Regions from separate parts of the Bacillus sp. JJ1503 genome, predicted to be linked through region 2. Evidence: riboswitches for the same ligand, from Rfam matches in the RefSeq annotation. Region 2 holds a riboswitch; the other holds the start of a gene.
What was found. Region 2 has a riboswitch for glycine ahead of glyA (serine hydroxymethyltransferase). Riboswitches for the same ligand answer to the same signal wherever they lie in the genome.

Region 1 (5,830 bases), on a different contig from region 2:
TTTAATAATTGATTTTTTGATTTCGATTTCTTCGAAGAATCCAACAGCACAAGTATTGCTAGAAAGCTCTTTTAGTTCGGTATGATTGACAAGAGCAAATCCAGTTGGATGACCTGCATTTACGTATTCCAGCGTTTTCTCCTTCGTATCAAGAACAAGATAAATAGCCGTAAAATAATAAGGAATTTGCTGGTTTCGATGGTTTAAAGAATTCATCCAGCGGTTAAGCTCCTTCATAACATACTCAGGATCGGCGTATGTTGTGATTGAATCCCTTAATACTGAAGATATAAACATGCATACAAGTGATGCTGATATTCCGTGCCCCATCATGTCAAGCTGTATGGCAGCAAAACGATGATCATTTATTCTATGCCAATAGTACATATCACCTGCTAATTTATACGCGGGTAAGTAGGAAGCCTTTAATAAAAGGTTATCCTTATAAACCGGCTCGCTTAACAAGCCTGTCTGGACATGCATGGATAATTCTAACTCATTTCGGATCTTTTCTTCTTGCTCAATATGCCAGTCCTTCTCGTATTTCAGTCTCAATGCCACTCGAATTCTTGCCAGTAGCTCGGTCTTATTTATCGGTTTCGTCACATAGTCAATGCCTCCAGCATCAAGTGCCTCAACTACCTTATTAGAATCTTCAAGAGCGGTTACAAATATAACAGGAATATCCTTTAAATGAGGAATTTGCTGGAGTTGTTTACATGCTTCAATTCCGTCCATTTCAGGCATCATGATATCCATTAGGATAATGTCTATCTGTTTTCCTATATCTAGTGGCTGTTCCTTTAGCAAAAAAGTGAATAAATCCTGTGCTGAAGTAAATGATAAGTAATCATCATAGCCTGCACGCTTAAGAATGTTTTCGATAACAAACAAGTTCGCCTGGTTGTCGTCCACAATAAGAATCCCCATATAGTCTGCTCCCTTATTTCTTATTGATTTAATCCTATTATATTTTAAAAATGGGTAAAGTTGTTAATGATAAACCTTTTTAATAAAAAAACATTCGGAAGTGTCTAGAAGGGCCAAAATGATAATAGGTATTTAGAACTAACTTGTCCACTACTAGTAAACAAATGTCCTTATAGAGAGGAAAAACTCTTGATTATTTTCTGAATAGGAGTAAAATTAGGGATATATTTTTTACAGGTTAGGAGATGTCAGGATGAAAGTCGTAAAGTTTGGCGGATCTTCTTTAGCATCCGGAAAACAACTAGAAAAGGTCTTCCAGATTGTTGTTTCTGATCCCGCTAGGAAGGTAGTTGTCGTGTCTGCACCGGGTAAGAGATTTGGAGAGGACGAAAAGGTAACAGATCTCTTGATTGAATGTGGAGAGCTCTGTTTGCAAAATAAAGATCCAAAGAAAAAGTTCGATGCTGTTATCGAAAGATATGCTTTAATTGCAGAGGAATTAGATTTATCAGATGAAATTATTCATATTATTCAACAGGATTTACTTGAAAGGGTAAATTCAGATAAAAGCAACCGAGAGAGATTCATGGATTTACTGAAGGCGAGCGGCGAAGACAACAATGCTAAGCTGGTTGCGGCTTATTTCCGTAAACAGGGTGTGGAGGCTCACTATGTAAGCCCGAAGGAAGCTGGGCTTTTGGTGAGTGCAGAACCAGGTCATGCCCAGGTTTTGCCAGAGGCCTATGATCGTTTGTTTGAACTGCGTGAGCGTTCAGGCATCGTGATTTTCCCTGGGTTTTTTGGTTATAGCAAGGAAGGTGAGATTTTTACTTTTTCACGGAGCGGATCAGATATTACTGGCTCCATCCTAGCTAATGGAATTAAAGCAGACTTGTACGAAAACTTTACAGATGTGGATGCTGTATATTCAGTTAATCCTTTTATCGTAGAAAGACCGAAGGAGATCAAGGAATTAACTTATAGAGAAATGCGTGAGCTTTCCTATGCGGGATTCAGTGTTTTACATGATGAGGCACTTGTTCCGGCATTCCGAGCGGGGATACCTGTACATATAAAGAATACGAATAATCCATCGGCACCAGGCACTCGAATTGTTTATGAGCGGGACAATACAAATGGCCCGGTTATTGGGATTGCAAGTGACGAAGGCTTCTGCAGCATTTATGTTAGTAAATACTTAATGAACAGAGAAATTGGATTTGGCCGAAAGCTATTGGAGATATTAGAAAGCTATGGTCTTTCCTATGAGCATACACCTTCAGGAATCGATGATATTTCCATTATTTTAAGGGAAAATCAATTTGCTCCAGGTATGGAAGAGGAGATCATTGGTCGAATTAAGACAGAGCTAGATGCTGATGAAGTCGTGATTGAGCATAGTCTTGCGCTTATCATGGTTGTAGGTGAAGGAATGCGCCACAATATTGGTACAACAGCAAGAGCATCAAAGGCTTTGGCAAAAGCGGGGGTTAATATCGAAATGATTAACCAAGGCTCCTCTGAGGTGAGCATGATGTTTGGTGTGAAGGAAATCGATGAGAATCGAGCGGTCCGGGCACTTTATAACGAGTTTTTTGCAGCAGTTACAGTATGAATATAAAAAAGAGTTGGCACACGCCAACTCTTTTACTAAATGGCCTTTTCAAAATTTACACGTTTATTTAATGCATACATAATAGGCATTCCAACTGCCATTACGATGAATTCGCCAATAGCGGTTGTGAGCCATGTAAACATAAATGGCAAGCCAAAGGCAAGATGAAGCTCTAAGGCAATAAGGAACATGGTAAAGGTGAAAACAAGTGTGTTTACTACCATGCGTGCCCAAATATTTTTAATAAATCGGCAGCATGCAATCGTGATTAATAATGAAATCAGTGTTTGTCCGACACCGAAAATAAGATCGTACGCGACCATTGGTGAAAATAATAAATTCGTTAAAAATACACCTAATACCATTCCGAAAATATATTTCTTGTTAAAGACGATTAGATGATTAAACATTTCGGAAACACGAAACTGGATATTAGTAAATCCAAAAGGCTGGATCAGCATGGAGACAGCAATATATAAAGCTGCTAAAATGCCATTTCCGACAAGCGTTTTTACTTTCATATTAAATTCTCTCCTTAGTTTTTTATCGTGGGATGGTTACGAACCACGTGGGCGGGTACCCAAAGATAATATTTTAATAGGCAGATCAAATGCTGTCAATCTACAATTATTGTAAAAAGAGTTTGTGGTTTTCATACAGGAATGAACACTTTGTGAACTTTTTCCCAAAAAAGATTAAGATTCTGTAAAAATGCTTGACATTACAGCGCTAAAGTATTATTCTAAATTTATAGAAAATTCAATACAGGCGGATGACGGTTGTGGGAGAGAGCATTACGACAAGCCACCGAAGGAGCAAGTTCCAAAAAGACCCTTGGAACAAATCTCTCAGGTAGAGGAACCACAACGGGACGCATCTCTGGAGAGCTCGTAAAAACTAGACGACACCCAAGGGGACCCCATTATTAATTTGGGCTTAAACTCTCAGGTAAAAGGACAGAGAAGGGTAAACAATCTTACCCTTTTTCTGTCCTTTTTTTCGTGGATAAATTTAGGGATTGATTGTTAAAATGTTCACAATATATCCAAAGGAGAGAATGATTTGACCAAAGAATATGATGTAGTCATTATAGGTGGCGGTACAGGCGGATACGTTGCGGCTATTCGTGCCTCTCAATTAGGTTTAACAGCTGCGGTTGTTGAAAAAGGAAAGCTTGGAGGAACATGTCTACATGCAGGTTGTATTCCGAGTAAGGCATTACTTCGAAGCGCGGAGGTTTATGCAACGACAAAAAATGCAGAAGCATATGGTGTTATAGCCCCTGAAGTTGGACTTGATTTTTCCAAGGTACAGGCAAGAAAAGCTGAGATTACTGATCGCCTGTTTAAAGGTGTGCAGCACTTAATGAAAAAAGGAAAAATTGATGTCTATGAAGGAAAAGGCAGAATCCTAGAGTCTAGAAACATATTGGTAGATTTGAATAATGGGGAAGAGGAAATCATTCTTGCTCCTAAAAATATAGTAATTGCAACTGGATCACGTCCACGGACACTTCCAGGACTAGAAGCCGATGGAAAGTATGTCATGACATCGGATGAAGCGCTTCAAATGGAAGAACTGCCAAAGTCGATTATTATTGTTGGCGGCGGTGTGATTGGGATTGAATGGGCTTCTATGCTCGTTGATTTCGGATTGGAAGTAACAGTGATTGAATTTGCTGATCGAATTATTCCGACAGAGGATGTAGATATATCTAAGGAAGTACAGCGTTTAATGAAGAAAAAAGGGGTTAAGATTGTTACAGGTGCTAAGGTGCTTCCTCAGTCCCTGGAAAAAGGCGATGGTGTAACAATTAAAGCAGAGCATCGGGGCGAAGAGAAAACCTTTTCTGCAGACAAACTTCTCGTCTCTGTAGGCCGACTACCTAATATCGAGTCGATAAGTCTTGAGAACACGACCATTAACGTTGAGCGCGGGTTTATCGTTACAAACGAATACTATCAAACAGATGAGTCTAATATTTACGCAATTGGAGATGTCATTGGAGGATTGCAGCTGGCACATGTAGCTTCACATGAAGGAATGATCGCGATAGAACATATTGCAGGTAAAAATCCAACGCCGCTGGATCCAACACTAGTATCAAAATGTATATATAGCAGTCCTGAGGTTGCGAGTGTAGGGCTAACAGAGGAAGAAGCAAAGCTGCAAGGTTACGAGGTGAAAACAGGGAAATTCTCATTCCGTGCAATCGGAAAAGCCCTTGTTTACGGCGAATCAGATGGATTTGTGAAAATGGTTGTTGAAGAAGGATCGAAAAAGCTGCTCGGTGTCCATATGGTTGGCCCGCATGTGACAGATATGATTACAGAGGCAGGTCTTGCTCGCGTTCTTGAAGCTACATCAATGGACATTGCTAGAACGATTCATCCTCATCCAACGTTAGCAGAAGCAATCGGGGAGGCTGCATTAGCAGTAGATGGAAGAGCCATTCATGCTTAATTTTGAATTGAGGTGTTACAATGACAACGAGAGAAAAAGGAAATAGAGGCGTATTACTGATTTCGTGCCCAGAAAAGCCGGGGATTATTTCGATCATTTCCAATTTTTTATTAGAGCATCAAGCGAATATTGTTCACTTTGATCAGCATACAACCGACCCTCATGCAGGCAGATTTTTTATGCGGATTGAGTTTGATTTACAAAACTTTGACACATCTATTGAAGGATTGGAACAGGGTTTGCATGAAATTGCTCAAAATCATTCTATGGACTGGCAGCTTAGCAGTTCTAAGAAGAGAAAGAGGATGGCGATTTTTGTATCCAAAATGGATCATTGCCTTCTGGAGCTAATTTGGCGTTGGAAGTCAAAGGAATTGCCTGTTGACATCCCGCTAGTGATTAGCAATCATGCTCACTTAGCTGATGAGGTTGAAAGTTACGGGCTTCCTTTTTACCATATCCCGCTGACTCATGAAACGAAGCAGGAAGCTGAGCAGAAGACATTAGAGCTATTAGATGGGAAAGTAGACTTTATTGTACTGGCAAGATATATGCAAATTCTTTCGCCGAATTTTATATCGAAATATCCGAACCAAATTATCAACATCCATCATTCATTCCTTCCAGCCTTTGTTGGGGCCAACCCATATGTGAGGGCTTTTAACAGGGGAGTGAAATTGATCGGAGCAACCGCCCACTATGTAACAAATGATTTAGATGAAGGGCCAATTATTCAGCAGGATGTTCTGCGCGTAAACCACCGCTACTCGTCAGAGGATTTAAAAGTAGCTGGTCGCCATGTGGAAAGAACCGTTCTCGCGG
Region 2 (4,175 bases):
TTTAAGTCCTCTTCTACTTTTAAAGCGACGTAGTAAAATGTGACTCTCCACACGAGTTATTCCATTTAATGCGTATAATTCTTCATTAATGAATCTTTCTAGAGAATTAAAATTTTCTACCAAAACATGCATATGTAATGTTGAGGGGCCTGTCATTTGATAGCAGCTGGCAACATTAGGGTTTTCTGCTAACGCTTCAGCTACTTTAACGAGTGAACTAGGTTCACAATCTATTTCAAAAAAAGCAGAAACATTTTTTCCAACCTTTTCGCTATTTATTACTACAGTAAATTGTTCGATAACCTTGTCTTCTACTAATTTATTTACTCTTTCTCTGACAGCAACTCGTGATAAACCTAATTGTTTTCCAATCTCTACATATGATACTCGCCCGTTATTTGTTAATAGTTGAAGGATATTCTTATCAATATTATCCATTAATTATCAACCCTTTCTCCGATCAAATCAAAAGTATTATACGCTATAACTGACCAAATAGAGAAGAAAATTTAATAAACTCTGAATTAATTAACTAGTTTTAATGGATGATTGGGAAGACGATTATCATCAGGATGAAGAAATGCAAGCAAATAGGAGTGCATTTTTCCAACTGCTAAATCGACAATTCGACAAGATGTGGTTTGGGAATGAGGTCTTCAATGTCTATTGGAAGAACTAATTGGTTCGTGGGATTTTGAATGTACTTAAGAAAATAGTTCCTTTAGATAATTCGTTGTGGTGACTTAATTATTACAAAAATGTCGGATTTAAAGTTTTTTATGCAAAAAAAGGGTGGCCAAAAGTTACTTTTGGACACCCACTTTACAATGTCTTTCTTATACAAGAACTGGCTGTTGTTGAAATAACGGAAACTCAGCACAAATGCTTTTTGTTGTTTCCTTTGCCTTTTCTAAAACCTCTGAATCCCCTTTGCTCTTCAAGACAGCTGCGATAACTTTCGCAATTTGCACCATTTCTTCTTTTTTCATTCCCCGCGTTGTTAACGCTGGTGTCCCCATGCGGATTCCGCTTGTTACGAACGGACTTTGTGGATCATATGGAATCGTGTTTTTGTTGACGGTGATGCCTGCTTCTTCAAGCAGCTTTTCCGCCTCTTTGCCTGTTAAATCCCAAGGGCGAACATCTAGTAATACGATATGATTATCGGTTCCTCCAGAAACGAGGGCTGCGCCTTCTTTCACTAACTCTTGACCAAGTGTTTTTGCATTTTCGATGACTTGTTTAGCATACTCTTTAAAACTTTGCTGGGATGCTTCATTAAATGCAACAGCCTTCGCAGCAATAATATGCATTTGTGGGCCGCCTTGAATTCCAGGGAACACGGCTTTATTAATAGCTTTAATTATATCTTCATCATTCGTCAAAATAATACCGCCACGTGGACCTCTTAATGTTTTATGCGTTGTGCTAGTCACGACATCTGCAAACGGAATAGGTGAAGGATGTAGACCTGCAGCAACAAGTCCTGCAATATGCGCCATATCAACCATCAATTTTGCGCCAACTTTATCGGCAATTTCTCTAAATCGGGCAAAATCAATTATTCTTGTATATGCGCTTCCGCCAGCAATAATTAATTTTGGCTGTTCTTTTTCAGCAATTGCTTCAAGTTCATCATAATCGATCAGGTGATTATCTTCTCTTACTCCATAAGACACAACCTCAAACCATTTTCCTGACATGTTTACCGGACTTCCATGGGTTAGATGCCCACCGTGTGATAAATTCATTCCCATAATTTTATCGCCTGGCTGAAGCAAGGCAAAAAATACAGCTGTATTCGCTTGGGCACCTGAGTGAGCTTGGACATTTGCAAATTTAGCGCCAAATAATTTAGTTAAACGTTCAATAGCAACATTTTCAACAACATCTACATTTTCGCATCCACCGTAATAACGCTTACCTGGGTACCCTTCTGCATATTTATTAGTCAATACGCTCCCCATGGCTTCTAATACATCATCGCTTACAAAATTTTCTGATGCAATTAACTCTAATGCATGATGCTGGCGGTGACTTTCCTTCTCGATCGCTTCAAAAATGGTTGAATCATTTTCCCGTAAACTCATATCTATTCCTCCTTGATTTTCAATTCTGACTTTCCCTAGCTGTTTTAAAAATTATAAATTTGCAATTTTGGGAATTTAAAAATCGTTTGTTCAGCTACATTTATTCTTTTCCAAGACAAAGGCAGGTAGACAATACGCTTTGCTGTCATTTTTTGAACACAAAAAAGGACAGAAAAGGGTATTGATGCGCTCTCTCCCCCTTCTCTGTCCTTTTACCTGAGAGTTTAACTCTTTATAAGAGTCTTCCCCTTTGGTGGCGTTTAATTAAACGCGCTCTCCAGAGTAACGTCCAGTTGTAGTTCTTCTACCTGAGAGATTAGTTCCAAGGGTATTTTTGGAACTTGCTCCTTCGGTGGTATTGACGACTACACTCTCCCACAACTATCATCCGTACTATATTTAATTTTTGTAATTATTAGAATAAGAGTTTTATCATAATATGTCAATATTTTTCTGGAAAAACTTTATTAATTTAGAAAGTGTTGATCACCATGCTAATCGGAATTTTATCCATTGCATCTAAATTTTACGCTACATTTCCTTTATTCTCATGATTTGCCTTTGTTTGCCGAATCTTATAAATCACAACCAGAATAATAAACCAAACAGGAGTTACAAACAAGGCAACACGAGTATCTTCCGCTAGTGCAAGTACTACAAGAACGAACGCTAGGAAAGCAAGAATCAAGTAATTGGAAAATGGATAAAGCGGTAATTTAAATTTATTCACTTTCGCTAAATCTGGCCTTGTTTTACGGTATTTCAAATGGCTGATAACCGTAATTCCCCAAATGAAGATGAAACATACGGTAGAAACACTTGTAATCAGTGTAAATACTCCCTCTGGCATTACATAGTTTAAAACAACAGAAATGAGTATGACGCCAGTTGAAAAGATCAATGCATTGGAAGGTACTTTACGGGAATCAAGTTTTGTAAATGGAACAGGTGCATTATTATCTTTTCCAAGAGAGTATAGCATCCGGCTTGTACTAAAAACGGCGCTATTACCTGCAGAAGCTGCGGATGTAAGAACGACAAAGTTGACGATACCAGCAGCAGCTGTGATACCTAGTCCTACGAAAACTTGAACGAACGGACTTTCCATTGGGTTGATCGAGTTCCACGGATATACACTCATAATAACAATCAGTGCACCAATGTAGAAAATAATAATCCGAATAGGAATACTATTAATTGCTTTTGGGATTACTTTTTCTGGATCTTTCGTTTCACCTGCTGTCAGTCCCACAAGCTCAATACCAACAAACGCAAACACGACCATCTGGAATGAGAGAATAAAGCCATTTAAGCCATTCGGGAACATTCCGCCGTGACTCCATAAATTCGTGAGACTAGCTGTGCCTGCATTCGAGGTAAAGCCAGTAATAATCATAAAAATTCCAACGACAATTAGTGCTAGAATCGCGATAATTTTAATTAATGCGAACCAAAATTCCAATTCGCCAAAAAGTTTTACAGTTGCCAGGTTCATAACGAGCAACACGACAAGCGCAATTAAAGCTGGCATCCACTGTGGTACACTAGGGAACCAATACTGAAAGTAAAGACCAACTGCTGTTAAGTCAGCCATTGCAATTGAAATCCAGCAAAACCAGTAGGTCCATCCGGTGATAAATGCTGCCATATTCCCTAAATAATCTTGAACAAAGTCAACAAAAGAATGATATTTCAGATTACTTAAGAGCAGCTCTCCAAGTGAGCGCATGATTAAAAAGCAAACTATGCCTGTAATCATATAAGCAAATAAAATTGAAGGCCCTGTTAAATGAATAGATTTTCCTGCTCCAAGAAATAATCCAGTTCCGATCGCCCCGCCAATGGCGATTAGTTGGACATGCCTGTTCTTTAGACCTCTCTCCAATTGTTGTTCATGCATAGATTTCTCACTCCCTGTTTTTCGAGGTGGGTACAATTGTTTACTAAACTAATAACGCGATTAAAGTATTGCACAATTTTTCCATATTTGACTAAGATCAAAGGTCCAGATGTTTACCAGGTATCCAAACAACAGAGTCATCTAGAATAAAGGAAGAAGTCATCTTTTGTAGAGAATTATTGAAG

Region 1: another riboswitch for glycine. It lies ahead of lpdA (dihydrolipoyl dehydrogenase); the one in region 2 lies ahead of glyA (serine hydroxymethyltransferase).

The regions. Positions count from the first base shown of each region.
Region 1 covers NZ_JBALOZ010000192.1:36,812-42,641, forward strand. Annotated here, with positions in the region: gene V7149_RS15075 (PP2C family protein-serine/threonine phosphatase) at 1-930, opposite strand, end outside; gene V7149_RS15080 (aspartate kinase) at 1,184-2,545, shown strand; gene V7149_RS15085 (QueT transporter family protein) at 2,581-3,066, opposite strand; PreQ1 riboswitch class I at 3,075-3,119, opposite strand; glycine riboswitch at 3,318-3,419, shown strand; glycine riboswitch at 3,420-3,515, shown strand; gene lpdA (dihydrolipoyl dehydrogenase) at 3,608-5,008, shown strand; gene purU (formyltetrahydrofolate deformylase) at 5,029-5,830, shown strand, end outside.
Region 2 covers NZ_JBALOZ010000499.1:227-4,401, reverse strand. Annotated here, with positions in the region: gene V7149_RS25895 (Lrp/AsnC family transcriptional regulator) at 1-438, opposite strand, end outside; gene glyA (serine hydroxymethyltransferase) at 837-2,090, opposite strand; glycine riboswitch at 2,285-2,376, opposite strand; glycine riboswitch at 2,377-2,478, opposite strand; gene V7149_RS25885 (amino acid permease) at 2,617-3,990, opposite strand.